DNA from 2 places in the Dethiothermospora halolimnae genome. Region 2 is predicted to be linked to the other one. Evidence: riboswitches for the same ligand, from Rfam matches in the RefSeq annotation. Region 2 holds a riboswitch; the other holds the start of a gene.

Region 1 (10,173 bases), on a different contig from region 2:
TTTGCCCACATCATGTAACATTGTTCCCACAGCTAGGTTAAATAGTTTATCCCTATCTAAATTAAGTTCTATTCCTATGGCTAGTGCTAATGTTGTTACATTTACAGAGTGTTCATATATATAATTATCATAACTCTTTATATCCACTAAATTTATAAAAAGATCTTTATTATTAAACATATCATCTAAAATATGATTAACAGATACTTTTATTTGCTCCATAGACTTGTATTTGGTTTCTATAGCTTTTTTTCTATTTAAATTTTTCTTCTTAGAATCTACGATTCCTTTAAAATTATCCTTTGTGACTTTTATTGCTCTTTGGCGTATTTCTGGTTTAATAACATCTTCTATTTCACTATCACTATATTCATCATTTATATATATAGACATTATTCCATTTTCTCTTATTTTATTAATTAATCCTTCTGTTAACTTCACATCCTTTGATAATAAAACCCTACCTTCTATATTGTAAATTGTTTTTCCTAATCTAGTTCCCTCTCTTACACAATTAATGGGCACTAATCTCATACCTTCACTACCTTCCAATGCTATAATCTCTAGTCAATACATTACTTAAGTACTATAATTATATAGTACAATTATACTATATAACTAATTTTAAAGCCATAGTTTATTATTTTCGACATTTTATTTATTGTAGTATTACAATATTCTTAACGTATAAAGAATGTAGTTAAAGAAATAGTTGGAGGATCAGGTAGCCTCCAACTGTTTTTATTTATATTCTTACATCCACTTTTTTCCCAAGTATAAATATGGTTGTTATTAATGCCACAATTGAAATCGGCAGTACTAAATAAATAGATAACCCAAATCCTGCTGGTATATATCCGAATAATATAGTAATAATTCCCACTGTAATAGCATAATACATTTGGGTCTTTGTATGTTCTATGTGATCACAGGCAGTTCCCATAGACGATAATATAGTTGTATCAGAAATTGGAGAACAATGGTCTCCAAAAATAGCGCCGGTTAACACCCCACTGGCAACCACTATTACATAGCCGTTTTCCGGAGAAATGGCATATGCAAGTGGGATAGCTAAGGGCATTAATATCCCCATTGTTCCAAATGATGTTCCCGTTGAAAAAGATATAACAGATGCTAATATAAATATAATGGATGGTAGTATAAATTTAGGTATAGTTTCAGATAAAATAGACACCAGATAATCAGCGGTTCCTAGCTCTGTTATAACACTACTTAGTGACCATGCTAATAATAAAATAACCGCTGTTATTATTAGTGATTTTACTCCCTGCATCCAATAGTCTATAGCCTCCTGTAGTGTAAATATTTTCTGAACTACCCCCATTATTATGGAAACTATTCCAGCCAGTAATGCCGATTGAAACAATACAATACTAGCATCTGCTACTCCAAAAGTAACCCTTAATGCTTCAAATGAGTAGGGATTATTTTTTAATAATTCAATTAGCCTGCTATTATCTCCATTTAATATTGCATTATACCCATTGTAATAAAAACCTATTAATGCTCCAAATATTAATACAGAAACGGGTATAATAGCATTCCAAATATTTAATTTTATTCCTTCTTTAGGTTCCACTTCTGTCATTTCAGAGGATGCCATTGGACTAGCTTTCTTAGATAACACTTCTCCCGTTTTTTGAGCTCTTCTTTGGGCCCTTAACATTGGTCCAAATTCCCTTAATGTTAAGGATGTAACAACGATAAAGATTAACATTAATATATTATAGAATCTAAATGGTATTGTTTCAATAAATATGTTATAAGCATTAACATCTTGTCCTATAATATCATATCCTTCTTTTATCAAACTAACCTCATACCCAATCCAAGTGGATATAAGTGCTAATCCTGCTATTGGTGCTGCAGTTCCATCTACAATAAAAGCTAGCCTTTCCCTAGAAATTTTCAACTTGTCTGTAACTGGCCTCATAATAGGACCCACTATTAAAGAATTGGCATAATCATCAAAAAACACCAGTAGCCCTAAAAGCCAAGTTATTATCTGAGCACTTCTTGGTCCCTTTGCCCGTTTTGATAATTTTTCTGTTATAGCCTTTGCTCCTCCCATTTTAGTTATTAGAGTGATTACTCCACCTATAGCAAGACATTGTAGTATTATACCAGCATTCCAAGGATCTGATAAAGATCCTATTAATTTGTCTATTATCAATAAAAAACTATCCACTATAATAATAAGTATATTAGAATTACCTAAACTTAATAAAATAGCTCCTGTAAATATTCCTATAAATAAAGATATTATAACATTTTTTGTTATAAACGCAAGTAATATAGCTATAAGGGGTGGCAAAATAGTTAAAATTCCAAACCTTTCTGCGGTTTCCTCTACTCCATCTGCTGCGACAGCTATTCCTGTACTTGAAATAAACATTAATAAGACTAAAACTAAAATAATTTTTTTATTCATAACTTCTCCTCCTCTTCTTTTTATGAGAAGAGTCAACCACAGTATTGCTTATTTTAATAAGTGCATATAGTTTTATATATCTAAATTTAACAACAAAAAAGACCCTGAGCATTATCAAGGTCTAAAATACAAAATAACTATATTTTAATACAATGGTAGCTCTCCACAAAACATCTTGTGACAGTTCTGCATATATTTTATACAGAACCAGATATACACCCTTAAAGCATCAGATGTATCCTTCGGCAATCTTTCCTTTCCTATTACTTCACAGCGCTTACCTCCATAATAGTACTGATAAATATTGCACCTCTACATTTTTATTTAATTATTATCGTAGGATATTATACAACATATATTTCTTTAAGTCAATAGATTATTCGGTTTTATAAGGCCAGTCAATAATACCTCCCAAATCATAAACATTATTATATCCTAGTTCAAGTAAAATATTGGCAGCCTTTTTACTTCTTCGCCCCGACCTACAATAAACGATAATCTCCTTGTTTTTATCTTTGACTACTTCATCTATTTTTTCTTCTAAAACATCCAATGGAACCAATATACTACCCTCTATATGTTTTTCATTATATTCTTCCTTAGTTCTAACATCAATAAGGAACACATCATCATTTTTTTCTAACATTTTCTTTGCGTCCTCTGGAGTTATTTTTTGATAATTTCTATCCTTTCCATTGATTGTGGCTAAGGATATTATTAATATTAATACTAGAGCTATTGCTATAATAATTAATCTTTTCATAAACAGTCTCCTCTCCTATTATTAATATATCCTTTATACCCATAATATATAATATATAAACAATTAATAGTGTACATGAACTAACCAAAACTTTATCCCCTTATTACTCCACCCTAAGTCCCAAGGAACCCTGTATCTATCTGTATTATGGGAGTTAACTAAAGTATACCCCTTAGAGTCAGCTCCCGATACTACAGATATATGGGTTACCTTACCATTTTTGCCATAGGCGACAAAATCTCCTGGAAGTAGCTTATAGGCAGCCTTATATACTTTTTCATATGAACCACTGGCCACTACAGAAGCCCTACCACTATAAATCATATAACTTTTAAATCCATGGGCATTTACCCAGGCTTTACTTCCCCCTCCATCATATTTCCAAGTATAATTCTTTTTAAAACCCCCACCTTCATATAACATTTGGGATGCAAAGTTAGCACAATCGCCACCTAGAGGGTTGTAGTCCTTATACTTTTTGTTATATTTATAACCGTACTCTTCATCACTGGCAGCACCACAGTATTTATCAATATATTCTAATGCCTTTTTCCTCCTATTATTTATATTTGATAAATCCCTTGATTTATGATTAACTATATATTCTTTTATTTTTTCAGCTTTGATATCATTCAAATTTAATGAATCTGCAAATGGGTCTGTGTACCACTCTCTAGTTATAACCCATTTATCCTCTTGTTTTTCTAAATCTATAGAATGGTATGTTCCAATCCGAAACATATTCTCAGTATCTTTTTCATTTATATAAAAATATTTATACTCAGTTGATGCTAGAAAGTTAATTCTATATCCACTTTTTCTTTTAGTTATATTCCTTATTACAACATCAGAGTCAATATCTGAAAAACTTATATTTTGTTTATCGGACCATATTTTAATATATTTTAATTTTTTCATCTCATGTTCGTATGCCCAAATTCCATATTTTTTTTCCCTATCATATAGATACTTTAATGAATCCACATCCCCCTTAAGTAAAGCTTTGTTTCTTATATCAAATATTTCATCAACAGTACTCTGAACGTCATCATCCAATGAAACTACATGTATTACTTCATCATAATTTAGTAAAATTAAACTTAAAAATATTAAAACAATTGATAATACAAATATTCTAATTACGTTCTTCTTTTTTATTAATATAATCATTTCTCTACCCCCAAACAATTCTCATAAAATTATATGTATTATATTAATAAAATAGACGAAAAAAAGAGACCATTTTTGGTCTCTTAGTTTACCTTTTCAAGTATCTTTAGACAAAGTAAGCAAAATGATCTCTACTATTTTGATAGCTCAACTGCCAATTTAGAACCTACCGCCGCATTATTATATACTAATTGGATATTAGATTCTAAACTTTTACCTTTAGTTACAGTCTTGATTTTGTCTAATAAGAATGGAGTGGCCTCTTTACCACCTATCCCCTTTTCGTCAGCTTCTTTAACTGCTTTTTCTATTGCATTGTTTATAGTATCATAATCCATCTGATATTCTTCTGGAATAGGATTACCTATTACTAAACCACCATTAAGCCCTAAATCCCATTTAGCATTAATAATGTTAGCTAGTTCCTTTTCATTTTCTACTTTAAAATCAACATTAAAACCACTTTTTCTAGTAAAAAATGCTGGAAACTCATCGGTTCCAAATCCCACTACAGGAACACCATTGGTTTCTAAATATTCCAATGTAAGCCCTATATCAAGTATTGACTTGGCTCCTGCACAAACCACAGCTACATTAGTTTTAGCAAGTTCCTGTAAGTCTGCTGATATATCAAAGGTTTCAGTAGCTCCCCTATGTACACCACCTATACCCCCTGTTGCAAATACCTTTATACCAGCTAAAGCTGAAATAATCATAGTTGATGCAACAGTAGTGGCACCATTTAAGCCATTAGCAACCACATAGGGTAAATCCCTTCTACTAGTTTTTAAAATATCAGTTCCTTTACCTAAATATTCAAGTTCCTCCTCACTAATACCAACCTTCAATTTACCATCCAATATAGCTATAGTGGCAGGAACTGCGCCATTTTCTCTAACTATTTCTTCTACTTTCTTTGCTGTTTTAACATTCTGTGGATAGGGCATACCATGGGATATTATTGTTGATTCCAAAGCAACAACTGGTTTCCCTCCATCTATAGCCTCTTTTATATGGGGTTTAATATCTAAATATTTTTCTAACATATTCTCAACTCCTTAATTTTTTTATTAATATTTTCAACACTTATATTGGGATTTATTGTATCTTCATGGGACAAAGCTAGTATCGATGATGTCATAGAAAATACAGAACTATAATGGATATTATAATTATTTATATAACTATATATTAACCCCGCCATAAATGCATCCCCTGCTCCTGTGGCATTAACTACATTTATTTTTGGCGACCTAATAATTCCCTTTGTATTTTCATCACCATAAAACACACCATCTTCTCCCAAACTAATAAATACTTTTTTCACACCTTTTTGTAAAAAATAGTCTAAGGCTTTATTTAAATCCTCTTCCTTATTAATTTTGATACCTGACAATGCTTCAGCTTCTATCTTATTAGGTTTAATTGTATGAAACTTCCCAATTAGATCTTTTACTTTTTTGCATTTTGTAGTAGATACGGCATCAAGAAAAAACACTTTATCATTAAAATTTGATAAAATATATTCAATAACTTCATAATCTATATTGGTATCTATAACAACTATCTTAGATTTATTTATAATACTGTTCTTTTGCTTAATATAATCCACATTCATCTGAGAGAAATTATCCATATCAGATATGGCAACCTTCATATCTCTATTTTCATCTAAAATTGATAAATAAGTAGATGTATTTCCATTGATCACGAGACAGTTATCCATATCAATACCTGCCATTCTACACTCCTTAAGGATTCTCTTTCCATATAAATCATTCCCTAAGACAGATATTAACTTTGTCTTTATTCCTAATTTAGTTGTATTTTCCGCTATATTTCTCCCAACACCACCTAATGAAGTCTTTACACTTCCAGGATTGGAATCATTTAATATTAATTTATTACCTGTAAATCCCTGTATATCAATATTAGTTCCACCTATAACGGTTATATATCTTTCTTCATTTAAGATATACCCTTTTCCTTTTATATGGCCTTTTTTTATAAGATTACCTATATGGACAGCTACAGATGATCGTGTTATACCAAGTTCTTTGGCCAATTGTTGTTGAGATATAAGTGGATTGCTTCGTAAAATATTTAATATTTCTTTTTCTCTACTCGTCATAAAATCACCAACTTTTGTTTAATTAATAAACTTATGTTTATATTATACCCCAATGGTTTAAATTTTGCAAGAAAAAAATCGGGATAAACTATAAAATAGTTTATCCCGATTTTCTTTGAGTAATTCTATCTACTGACTAATTCTTTTAATTTCTCTTCTATATATTCTTTTATTTCAATTTCCCCTATATATGTATTATCATCGGTAAAACTTGGCCTTACCCTAAAGAAATTTATTACAAGTTTATTATCCTTTATTACATACTCTTGTTTATGAAGGGGCGCAAATATTACTTCTAACTCTTCATACTTATCACTATCAATTTTGTCAACTAAATCTTCTAAATTCAATTTTTTTATAGGCTGTACCATTGAATTAGTGTACTCTAAATCCTCCATCATCCAAAGATTGTTATTCCAGAATTTACTTTCTTTTTTATTTTTGCTTGATAGAAGTTCTCTATTGGTTACAGCACTTAACACCTTTCTTACTGATTCAGCATCAAATTCATCATCATATGTAATAGTCAAACCTTCCATGTTTGCTATATCAGTAAGATATTTTTCTGAAACTTTTTGTCTTTCACTTGTTGATTGCCAAAAAAACAGCATAGCTTCTACTACTTCTAAGTTTGTTTTAATGCTCTGTACCATCTAAAACAGCTCCTTTCAATTTATAATCCCAAAGTAATTCTATCATATTTATACCAATATATTAATTATTAATTCGTAACAAAATAAAATTTCAATATCTAAATTTCTGTCTAGTATAAATAAAATTAGATCTATGGATGTGTATAGATAGTATATCTACCTCTGGATGGTTTTCTGAAGTAAAAGGTATGTTATTTCCTAAAGCTAAGTTACCGCCAGCATATAAACCTGAATAATTCACAAAAGCTTCATCTAATAGTTTTTCCTCCATTAAATAATAGAATATTGTGGGAGATTCCACAGCTAGATTATCTATCCCCATATCCTTTAAAGCCTTCATTCCTTTTTTTATATCAATTTTATAGTTGTCCCCTGAAACTATTATTATAACTTCATTCTTTCTTTTATCTATAGTACTCTGAATATTACCTTCCCCCGCTAAAACTTTAATATAAGACCTATTTATATTTTCTTTAATATATTTAAAACCTTCACCGGTTGTCATGATACAAATAGGTATTTCTTTTCTTTCGAATAATACATGGTCAAATGGTATCATTCTTCCCCGTCTAGAGATTATAATATTCCACGGTATAGGCTTTTTATTTAAAATATCCCCTCTAGCTTTAACTAAATCTAGGTCGTATACATGTCCTGATATGTTTTCTTCCACATTTAAAGTTCTTGTACCTAAAACTACACCATCTGAATATGTCCTTAATAAATTGACCATCCAAAGGTCCGCTAAGCCCCCATATGGATCTCCTTTATTCCCTTTTGATATAAGGGTACTTTTTAAACCATTATTAAATCCCAGTTTGCCATCCATGGTTAATACAATGCTACTGTACACATATGGTCTATGCCCTAAACTATTAGGAAAATAAATTGAGCCATATACTTCAGAAATCTTCTTAGGAATTTTAATATTAGATGCCCATTTATCTAATATTTTATTATTAGTATATATTCTATTTAATTTAATTTTTTCTTTTGGAAATTCTATATGTGGTAATTTCATAAACATCATCCCTTAAATATATTAAAAAACAGACTCAAAATGAATATACCCGTTGAGTCTGTTTTCTATTCATATTAACTTTTTATAATAAATTCATCAAATTTGTATTTTTCTAAAGGACTAAGCTTCACATTAATAAGATTATCTTTATGTACATATGCTAACTTTGTATATGATATTAATATCCAAGGCATATCAGCCATAATTTTTTTCTCAATATGTTTATATGCTTCAATTCGTTTTCTAGGATTTATAATTTTTTTTGCATCCTCTAGTAAACTTAACACTTCTTCATTTTTATATTTTCCAAAATTAGTGAAATTTTCAGGGTTAACAAGGGGTTGTAGGAAATTATCAGGATCTCCTGTATCTGCAATCCAACCTATGGAATAAATATCACATCTATTAATATTATCTACAGAAATATAATCTCCCTCTGCAACAATACATTCCACTTCAATGCCTATATCTTTCAAATCCTTTATCACATAATCTATATGTTTACCGTTATTCCCCTTATATGTTAGAACCTTTAATTTTTCCTTATTTTTATAATACCCTTCTTCTTTTAATATTTTTTTTGCCCTATTTTTATTATAGGATAAGTTAGGTAATCGATCATTGTCAATTATTTCAGGTGGAAATATTCCTTTAGCTTCTATACCCATTCCCCTATAGGCTTCATCTATTATTTTAATTCTATTTATCCCATAATTAATTGCTTTTCTTATATTTTTATTTCTTGAAAATATAGTATTTCTTTTAAAATTAAATCCCCAAAAATTAGTTGCCATCATAGTTTTAGTTTTTATTTTTCCCCTATAACTCTTTGATTTAACTTCTTCTAATTGTTTACCGTTTATTTTTCCAAAGTCATATTTCCCATTTAAATATCCCTCAGTTACATTATCATCTTTATATATTATGTTTATTCTATCAATATAAGGTTGTCCTCCAAAGTAATCTTTATAAGCTCTTAATATATATTTTTCATTATCCTCGTCTGTTATCATATACGGACCACAACCTATAAAGTCACCTTTTCTTAAAGCTTCTTTACTCAGTATTGAACAGCTACTTTGAGCTAAATTTAATAGGAATCCACTATAGGGGTTTGCTAATTTTATTGCTATTCTATATTTGTCTAATATTTTAATTCCTACTACATCTTTAGTTTTTCCATTATTATACTCTTTAGCTCCCTCTATCTCCATCAAAAACCAACTATTGGGAGAATCGAGTTTTTGATCTAAAATCCTTTCTAGAGAAAATTTCACATCATCAGCTGTTATCTCTATACCATTATGAAATTTAGCTCCCTTTCTTAAATTAAAAAACCAAGTTAAATTATCCTCTTTTAAGTACCAACTTTTAGCTACCCCAGGTAATATTTCTCCGAAATTCCCCATAAGTAATAGTCCACTGTTTATATTATTTAATATTGTACATGTATCCGTATCAAAAGCCATGGCTGGATCCTTTGTTTTCATTTTTTCAGCTATTACAGTTGTTATATTTTTGTCAGATTTAGTTGCATTGTAGCTTATTTCTTTGGTAGACTCTATATCTTTAGAAACTTCTTCTAAATTTTCCACTGTCATAGCCAACAAATTTATTGACGAATTAATTTGCTCTGTATTCATTGTCATTATTTCAATCATTGTCATTATTTTTTCCGCTACTTCATTTAGTTCATCTGTAGAGTATATAACTTCTTCTAAACTAGTTGTTTGCTCATTTATGGCACTATTGATTTCTTGGGTTAACTCTACTGTTTTTGTTATAGAATCTATTATCTGATTAAAAACTAAATTAGTATTATTTGCTATCTTTACTCCTTCTTCAACTTTAGCAGTACTTTTTTCCATGGCATTTAAAGTATTGTTAATGCTTTCATTTATTTTTTTTATTGTAGTAGATATCTTGCCTGCTGATCTATCACTTTCTATGGCAAGCTTCCTTACCTCATCTGCAACCACAGCA
Region 2 (10,173 bases):
CAGAGGAAGAAATATTAGGGACATTTGATTTTATGGATTCTAGGACATATGGCAATAACCTAATAATAGCATGTGTAGAAAGTCTTAAGGATATAGATGATTATACATATACCCATAGTGTCAATGTGGCTTTATATGCCATGTTAATTGGGAAATGGTTAAAACTTAGACAAACAGATATCAAAAAAATAATTTTAGCTGGACTCTTACATGATATAGGTAAAAGTAAGACTCCACCACATATCTTAAATAAAAGGGGGAGGCTATCACCCCATGAATTTGAAGAAATGAAGAAACATACAATACATGGATATAATATTTCAAAAAACGTTTACAATATTGATAAAAATGTACAACAGGCTGTTTTAATGCATCATGAGAGAATAGATGGATGTGGTTATCCATTGGGAGTAAAGGGGAACCAGATAGGTTTATATGCAAGAATAATAGCCGTTGCAGATGTGTATGACGCACTTACATCTAAAAGAGTTTACAAGGATAAGATGACCCCATTTAAAACCTTTGATGAAATGATAAAAATGGGATATGGTCATTTTGATGCAAAGATTATGCTAACTTTTTTTAATAATTTAACAAATTATTATTTAGGTTCAAAGGTTAAAATGGATTCGGGAGAAATAGGTAAGGTTGTATATGTTTATCCTTATAATACTTTTAAGCCAGTGGTGAAGACTGAAAGGGCAATAATAGATTTATTATCAAAGGGAAAAGATGATATATCGGAAATTATATGTGAATAAGAATACAAAATGAATATAATTAAGGACTGGATATCCAGTCCTTAATTATATAGGAAAAAATAAAATTTTTTTGGACACTTTTGGTGTTTTATCCGTTATATAAGTGAAGGCAGCAATCGAGGGGGAAGGATTTTATGAATATTTACCTAGTTTATGAGAAGTATAATAGGGATTTTATAGCATATGCAAAGTCTATTACTAAAAATAAGGATAAAGCTTTGGATTTAGTACAGGATGCTTATATATCGGCTATAGAAAGGGAAGAAATATTTAATGTTATGAATGAATATCAAATCAAAGGGTGGTTTTTCACAACAATAAAAAACAAAAACATTGACAATATAAGGAAAGGGAGAAAAATGACATATTTAGATAATGAAGAAATATTTGGTGGAATTGAAACCTTTGAGGAAAAATTAATAATGAAAGAAGTACTAAATAAACTACCTAAAAAGAATAAAGAGGTATTAGTGCTTAAATATGAAATGAATCTAAATAGTAGAGAAATAGGTAAAATTCTTAAAATATCACCTTCTACAGTAAGGTCTCGATTGAGTAAATCATTAGAATTGTTAAAAAATATATTATAGGGGGTATTTAAATGTCAAAAGTTACAAATATAGGCTTATTAGATGTTAGAAATATTAAAAAGGATCTAGCAGAAAAGATCACGAAAATTTCAAATGTAGGATTATTGATAGAGAGCGATGAATCCCAAGAGTTATTACAAGATTGCAAAAAGAGTAATGTGGGAACTACACTGAAGTTAAGCGGAGAAATAAATACAATAAAGCAAAATGGTGATATTGAATTAGATAGGGAGTACTTAGAAGGAATTTTGGAACCTGTAATTATTTTAGTAAATGGTAATTTAACAATTAAAGAGGATGTAGATTCAAAATTAATAAATGATAGAATATATTCTGTTGTAATAAATGGAACACTGATATGTAGGAAAAATTTATTAGGAAGTATTCAGTCTAAAGGTATAGTAAATGGTGATGTTTTAGGATATAAAAAGGGATATAATTTCATAAGTGAAAATATTAAGCTAAATGACAGATTTTTAAAGGGATTAAAGCCAAATAGTAAATTAGCCTTTAATAGATTACAAATAACTGAAGAAATTGATATGGAATTATTACAAGAGAAGATAGCAAATATTGATATATTAGGTGAATTAATTATTGTAGATTCATATGAAGATGAAATTCCACAATATATAGATGAATATTATTCGATAAATAAAACTGTAATTCCTAAAGGTGCTAAATATATAGAAGAAGATATAAAACTAGATGATAGCTTAATAAAAAAATATAATGGTGATATTGTGTATGTGGATGGAGAGGTGGAGCTATACCTAGAAGAGGATATAGAGGCTAATGATCATATAAAAACTTTGATATGTTCAAAAGTTATATGTGATGAAAAAGGCTATAATATCATTAAGGACTGTCTAGATGAAGAGGTAGAAATAGAAATAATTAAAGGAAAATTATTAAAGAATATTAGTAAGATGACATTGGAAGGTTATTTAGAAGAAGAACTAACTATAAAGAATATGGGAAAATTGGTTATAGGAGGAAATCTTAATTGGGATAAATTTAATAAAAATGTTCAATCCATAATAAATTATGGACTTATTGAAGTACCAAAGGATAAGATTAATATTGTTAAAGCCAAGGTCAAAGATAATTGTGGAAAAATTAAAACTTCAGAAGACAATACCGATGATTTACAGGGGGATGAGAAAATACTATACTCTAATATGGGAGAATTAAAACTCTAGAGCTTTAATTTATCAAATTAAAATGAATATTTTTATTGACATTTCAAATTTAGTATGTTAGAGTATTAATCAATTCAACAAATGAATAGCAATGTGGTGTAGAGGCCGCGGTATGTCAAGAGTACTATAATATTTGGTATTTATAGGAAAGGGGCTATCGCCGAAGTATATAGTTTAGCTATATGCTGGGGCTATGTTTAATAAGCATAGTACTGTCACTGAGAGATTACCCAATTTTTCAGTGGAGCACTGGTCACATTGAGGGAAAGGTGTCTGTATAAAACAGCTATGAGTCCTTTTGCTCATAGCTGTTTTTTTATTGGATAAAAAAGTTAACTTTTTATAGAAATTATATATTCACCGATAGATATGTAGTGACTAGGCATGCTTAGTTCAGGTTTAAAGCCTAATAACATAAATTAATAATAATATATATATTGATAAGTAAATCAAAGGATAAAAATAGAAAGTGGTGATCTAAATGAAACTTTTTGGAACAATGGAAATCAATAACAAAGGTCATTTGAAGATTGGTGGATGTGATGTAGTTGATTTGACTAATAAGTATGGAACACCAGCTTATGTGGTGGACGAGGACTTAGTTAGGGAAAGATGTAAGTTATTTAAATCAAATTTTTCTTATAAAAAAATGGACACTGAAGTAATTTATGCATCTAAAGCCTTTCTTAATATAGCAATGTGTCAACTTGTAAAAGAGGAAGGTTTGTCATTGGATGTAGTATCCGGAGGGGAGCTATATACTGCAATCAAAGCAGATTTTCCAGTTGAAAAAATATATATGCATGGAAACAATAAGACAATAGAAGAGCTAACTATGGCTATAGAGGCTGGAGTAGGAAGAATAATAGTTGATAACAGACAGGAACTAGAGCTAATAGAAAGCCTATGTGAATCATTAAATAGCAAAGTAGATGTTTTATTAAGGGTCAATCCTGGAATTGAAGCCCATACCCATGAATATATAAAAACTACTAAAAATGATTCTAAATTTGGTGAAAGTATTTTTAGTGAAGAAATTTATAAAATAATTAATAGAATCAACAATAGTTCCCATATGGAATTCAAGGGACTTCATAGTCATATAGGTTCACAAATATTTCAGGAAAAATCTTTTTACGAACAAAGTGAAGTGATGTTGAAATTTGTAAAAAAAATCAAGGAAAAATGTGATGTAAGGGTTAAGGAATTAAACTTAGGTGGTGGATTTGGTATTTATTATTCTGAAGGAGATACCCCTATGAAACTAAATGAATTTCTTAAAAATATGCTGGAGAATATTGAAGATAAAGCTAAAGAATTAAGTATAACAGTTCCAAAGATTATGATTGAACCGGGAAGATCAATCGTGGCTAATGGAGGAACTACACTATACAGGGTTGGGGGAACTAAAAAGACATATGGAGGGAAACATTATATATTTGTTGATGGTGGTATGAACGATAATCCAAGAACAGCTTTGTATGGAGCACAATATGAGGCAGCCATTGCTAATAGAATGACAGAATCCCATGAAGATATCTATACAATATCAGGGAAATGCTGTGAATCTGGAGATATGATTGTGAAAGATATTAATTTACCCCACCCAAATGTAAATGATGTGGTAGCAGTTTTTAGTACAGGAGCATATAACTATAGTATGTCTAGTAACTATAATAGACTACCAAGACCCCCAGTTATATTTGTAAAAGATAAAGAAAGTAGATGTGTGGTTAAAAGAGAAACCTATGAGGATCTAATAAAAAATGACTTAGCTATTTAACAGGAGGGATATTATTGAATACAGTAGTACAAAAGTATGGAGGTACTTCGGTTAAAACAATAGAGAGGATGGAGCATATTGCCGATAAAGTAATTCATAAAATAAATAAAGGCTATAATGTGGTCCTTGTGGTTTCTGCCATGGGTAAAACCACTAATCGTCTTATAGAAATGGCTAAATCTATTTCTACTAATCCAAGTAAAAGGGAACTAGACATGCTTATGTCTACTGGAGAGCAAGTTTCAATATCCCTTTTATCCATGATACTAAAGGAGAGGGGATATGATTCTATTGCATTAACAGGGTTTCAAGCTGGAATTATGACAGAAGGAATCCATACTAAGAATAAAATTACCCAAGTAAAAATAGATAATATAAAAAAACACATAAAACAAGGAAAAGTTGTAGTGGTGGCGGGATTTCAAGGAATTAATGAAACTGGAGATATAACAACTCTAGGACGGGGAGGCTCTGATACTACAGCAGTAGCTTTGGCAGCAAAACTTAAGTGTACATGCGAAATATATACCGATGTAGAAGGTATATATAGTATCGATCCTAGGGTATATCCTAAGGCTAGAAAGCTTAAATATATTAGTTATGAAGAGATGATGGAGATGTCAAGTCTAGGGGCTAAGGTTATGGAACCAAGATCAGTTGAATTAGGAAATAAATATAATGTACCTATTTATGTGGCATCTAGCCATAAGGCAACTAAAGGAACCTATATAAAGGAGTTTGATAAATTTATGGAACAGAAAAGTATAACTGGATTAAGTTTAAGTGAAAATGTATTGATGATAACAATAAATAATGTCCCATATTCACCAAAAAGTATATCTGACGTATTTGGGAAGTTAGCCAGTGAAGAAGTAAATATTGATATGATCAGTCAAACATCTCCTAGAGAAGGATATGTAAATATATCTTTCACTACATCTAAAGAAGATGAAGAAATAATTGATAGAGTCATAAATGGATTAAAAAAAGAAATTAATAATATAAAAATCCAAAAAGATACAAATATAACTAAAATATCTGTTATAGGTATGGGAATGAGACATGAATCGGGAGTAGCATCTAAAGTTTTTAAATTATTTGCAGATCATAGTATTGAATTTAAACAAGTAACTACTTCAGAGATTAGTATTTCTTATACTATTAAATCTAAGGATAAAGAGCGAGCTATAAGTGTACTTACAAAGGAATTTAATTTATAATAACTTATTTTTAATATAATTAGTTTACTGTTATAGGAGGTATATAAACTCTTAGACTTTTCTTAATATTTATAATTTTATGAAACTATATTGACCTTGAGTAGTCTAATTAAAAATATTAATAAATAATTACTTAGAAATGTAAGTTTATAATATGGGGGTGTTACATCTGTTATATTTTGAAAAGTTTCATGGGGCAGGAAATGATTTTATTATACTTAATGGATTAGAGGAAAAACTATTATCTTTACCTGTATTAGCAAAAGATATATGTGATAGACACTTTGGTATTGGTGCTGATGGAATGATAGTAGTAGAATCTTCTAAAATAGCCGATATTAAGATGACTTTTTTTAATAGTGATGGTTCTAGGGCTCCAATGTGTGGAAATGGCATAAGATGCTTTGGGAAATATGTTTATGATAATAAGATAGTTGATAAAGAAGTGTTTGATGTTGAAACATTAGCAGGGATAATAAAGCTAGAGGTTATTCCGTCAGACAAAGGAATTGAAGGAATTAGAGTAAATATAGGGGAACCGATATTTGATAACAATAAATTTCCAATAAATACTGAAAAATCTATAGTAATAGAAGAAAGTATTGAAGTAAATAATCAAGAATTTAAAATCTCTGCACTGTTTATAGGTACTATTCATGCCGTGATATTTGTAGCTAATCTAGATGAAATAGATATAAATACTATTGGACCATGTATAGAAAATAACTCTATGTTTCCAGAGAAAACCAATATAAACTTCTGTGAGGTTATAGATAATAAAAATCTGAAGGTTATAACTTGGGAGAGGGGAGCGGGATTAACCTTAGCCTGTGGAACAGGAGCAGCAGCTACTGCTGTTATAAGCTCAATAGTTAATAAAACTGATAATAACGTAAATGTTTATGTACCAGGAGGCTTATTGAAAATAGAAAAAACGGAAGCTGGAGTATATATGACAGGGCCAGCAGAACTTATATGTAAAGGCAATTATAATTATACTAATTTAAGGAGTGATGAAGATGAAAAATGTTAATTTAGCCATAGTTGGAGCAACAGGAATGGTGGGGAGAACATTTATTAAGATACTTGAGGAAAGGAAATTTCCTGTTAATAAGATATATTTTTTGGCATCAGCTAAATCTAAGGGGGAAGTCCTTATATTTAGAGGTCAAGAGTATGTAGTTGAGGAGCTTAATGAAGAGTCATTTGATAGAGATATTGATATAGCTTTATTTTCCGCAGGAGGTGAAGTAAGTAAAAGGTTTGCTCCAGTGGCTAGAGACAAAGGAGTTATAGTTATTGACAACAGTAGTGCATGGAGGATGGATGTAGATGTACCATTAATTGTACCTGAGTCAAACCCACAGGATATAAAAGGGCATAATGGAATAATAGCTAACCCAAACTGTAGTACCATTCAAGCTATAGTACCATTAAAAGCATTAGATGATAAATTTAAAATTAAAAGAATAATTTATTCCACTTATCAGGCAGTATCTGGTTCAGGGGTAGAAGGATTAAAGGACCTTGAAGATGGAGTACAAGGACTAGAAAACTCAAAATACCCCCATCCCATAGCATTTAATTGTCTTCCCCATATAGATGTATTTATGGATAATGGTTATACAAAGGAAGAAATGAAAATGATAGAAGAAACTAAAAAAATCCTTGGAAATGATGATTTAAAAATAACAGCAACAACAGTAAGGGTACCTGTAAGACATGGTCATAGTATATCTGTAAATATAGAATTTCAAAAGGATTTTGAATTGGAAGAAGTTTATGACGTTTTAGAAAATACTAAAGGAGTAATAATAGAAGATAATCCTAAGGAAAATATTTATCCTATGCCAGTTAGGGCTGAAGGCACAGATGAAGTTTATGTAGGTAGAATTAGAAAGGATTATAGTATAGAAAATGGCCTTAACATATGGGTCGTGGCAGATAATATTAGAAAGGGAGCGGCTACAAATACAGTACAAATAGCAGAATTGTTATTGGAGGATGATGATTATGACATTATTTAGAGGATCAGGAGTTGCATTAATAACTCCTTTTGATAGCAACGGTATTAATTATGAAAAATTAGAAGAACTTATCTACTGGCATATAGAAAGAAAAACTGATGCAATTATAATATGTGGAACTACCGGAGAAACTCCCACTATGACTAAGGATGAAAAGAAGAAAATTATTAAATTTACTGTAGATAAAGTTAAGGGTAGGATTCCTGTTATTGCAGGTACAGGAAGCAATAATACTAAGGAAACTGTAGACTTAAGTAAACATGCACAGAAAGTAGGTGCAGATGGATTATTACTTGTAACACCCTATTATAATAAAACCACCCAAAGAGGGTTAATCCAGCACTATAGATTCATAGCAGATAGGGTAGATATACCTATTGTACTTTATAATGTTCCTGGAAGAACCGGGTTAAATATGTTACCAGAGACTGTAGCTGAACTTGCTAAACATCCTAATATACAGGGATTAAAGGAGGCCAGTGGTGATATTAGTCAGGTGGCAGAGATAGGAAGACTTTGTCCAGAGGATTTTGACATATATTCAGGAAATGATGATCAGATTGTACCCATATTATCCTTAGGGGGTAAAGGGGTAATATCAGTTGTGGCTAATATCTTACCAGAAGAAACCCATAATTTAGTTATAAGTTACTTAGATGGAGAAGTAATTAAATCAAGGGACTTACAATTAAGTTTAAATGGACTGATCAATTCACTATTTATAGAAACTAACCCTATACCTATAAAAGAAGCAATGAACATTTTAGGAATGGAAGTGGGAGAAGTTAGACTGCCACTGGTAAAGATGGAAACAATAAATAGAAATATACTTATAGATAATTTAGAAGAGTTAGGATTAAGTACTGGGAGGGAATGATATGATAAGGACTATTATTTATGGATGCAATGGAAAAATGGGTCAAGTTCTTAGCAAACAACTAATGAATAATGATGATTTTCAAATAATTTGTGGAATTGATAGAAATACTACTGAATACAATAATAATTATCCAGTATATAATAGCTTATACCAATATAAAGAAGAAGTAGATGTGATAATAGATTTTTCCCATAGATCTTATTTAGATGAGATATTAGAGTATTCTTTGGATAATAAGATTCCTGTAGTCATAGCAACAACAGGATTCGATGATAAAGATTTAGATAAAATTAAAGGTGCCTCTAGAGAAGTTCCTATTCTTCATTCTTCCAATATGTCCCTAGGGATTAATGTACTATCAATGGTATTAAAACAAATAAGTGAATTATTAGATGAGAATTTTGATATAGAAATTATAGAAAAACATCATAATAGGAAGATAGATGCCCCAAGTGGTACTGCATATTTATTGGCTAATACTATAAACGACTCCTTAAAGAATAAGAAACAATATGTTTACGGAAGAGAAGGTGGAGATGCAAAAAGACAAGAAAGTGAAATTGGAATACATGCCCTTCGTGGTGGGACCATATCTGGAGAACATTCTGTTATTTTTGCAGGTCTTGATGAAGTAATAGAACTAAAACATACAGCATTATCTAAAAATATTTTTGCAGTTGGAGCTATGAGGGCTGCTAGATTTTTAGTTAATAAATCACCTGATTTGTACACTATGAATGATATCTTTAACATTTAAAGGTTATTAAACTAAAGAAAGGATGAAATACAAATGAGTATTGAAAATAAAATAATTAGTAATGAAAAAAAGTTAGAGGATGCATATGAAATAGCTAGATTTATAAAGGAAGCAAAAAAATCAACTCCAATAAAGTTATATATAAAAGGAGAACTAGAGAAGATTGATTTTAATGGGTTAAAAGTTTTTGGAGAAGGTAAATCAAGAATTGTATTTGGAGAATATGATGAAATAAAAAATATTCTTATAGACTATGAGGGAGAAATTGAGGACTTTCATATAGAAAATGATAGAAGAAATTCAGCTATTCCACTATTAGACATAAAAGAAATTAATGCTCGAATTGAACCGGGAGCTATTATTAGAGACATGGTAAAAATAGGAGATAATGCAGTTATTATGATGGGATCAGTTATAAACATAGGTGCCGAAATCGGAGAAAACACTATGATTGATATGAATGTAGTGGTTGGAGCTAGAGGAACCATTGGGAAAAATGTCCATGTAGGTGCAGGGTCAGTTATAGCTGGGGTATTAGAGCCGCCTAGTAAGACTCCAGTTATTATTGAAGATAATGTACTTATAGGGGCAAATGCAGTTATATTAGAAGGTGTAAAAGTAGGAGCAGGAGCAGTAGTAGCTGCTGGGGCTATGGTTACTAGAGATGTACCTTCAAATAGTGTAGTTGCAGGTACTCCAGCAAGGATAATTAAAGAAAAGGATGCAAAAACAGCTGATAAGGTAAAAATTTTAGATGATTTAAGAAAATAATTTTGGAAAGCCATAAGGAGAGTAATTGGGGGTTTTATTATGAGAAATATAATTATGGAGGATAGAAAATATATATTAAATGTTTATAAGAGAAATAAGTTAAAGATTGTAAAGGGTAAAGGATCCTATTTATATGATGAAAAGGGAGATAAGTATTTAGATATGTATAGTGGAATTGCTGT

What was found. Region 2 has a riboswitch for lysine ahead of lysA (diaminopimelate decarboxylase). Riboswitches for the same ligand answer to the same signal wherever they lie in the genome.
Region 1: another riboswitch for lysine. It lies ahead of V6137_RS06965 (Na+/H+ antiporter NhaC family protein); the one in region 2 lies ahead of lysA (diaminopimelate decarboxylase).

Annotation. Positions count from the first base shown of each region.
Region 1 covers NZ_JBAKFX010000012.1:23,536-33,708, forward strand. The annotation lists gene V6137_RS06960 (HD-GYP domain-containing protein) at 1-552, opposite strand, end outside; gene V6137_RS06965 (Na+/H+ antiporter NhaC family protein) at 746-2,452, opposite strand; lysine riboswitch at 2,601-2,775, opposite strand; gene V6137_RS06970 (rhodanese-like domain-containing protein) at 2,829-3,215, opposite strand; gene V6137_RS06975 (amidase domain-containing protein) at 3,279-4,385, opposite strand; gene V6137_RS06980 (pseudouridine-5'-phosphate glycosidase) at 4,520-5,431, opposite strand; gene V6137_RS06985 (PfkB family carbohydrate kinase) at 5,425-6,516, opposite strand; gene V6137_RS06990 (TDE2712 family protein) at 6,642-7,169, opposite strand; gene V6137_RS06995 (RibD family protein) at 7,261-8,190, opposite strand; gene V6137_RS07000 (ABC transporter substrate-binding protein) at 8,265-10,173, opposite strand, start outside.
Region 2 covers NZ_JBAKFX010000009.1:32,012-42,184, forward strand. The annotation lists gene V6137_RS05820 (HD-GYP domain-containing protein) at 1-761, shown strand, start outside; gene V6137_RS05825 (RNA polymerase sigma factor) at 896-1,351, shown strand; gene V6137_RS05830 (hypothetical protein) at 1,363-2,553, shown strand; lysine riboswitch at 2,645-2,813, shown strand; gene lysA (diaminopimelate decarboxylase) at 3,035-4,336, shown strand; gene V6137_RS05840 (aspartate kinase) at 4,351-5,556, shown strand; gene dapF (diaminopimelate epimerase) at 5,711-6,589, shown strand; gene V6137_RS05850 (aspartate-semialdehyde dehydrogenase) at 6,576-7,583, shown strand; gene dapA (4-hydroxy-tetrahydrodipicolinate synthase) at 7,570-8,460, shown strand; gene dapB (4-hydroxy-tetrahydrodipicolinate reductase) at 8,462-9,220, shown strand; gene dapD (2,3,4,5-tetrahydropyridine-2,6-dicarboxylate N-acetyltransferase) at 9,254-9,991, shown strand; gene V6137_RS05870 (aspartate aminotransferase family protein) at 10,031-10,173, shown strand, end outside.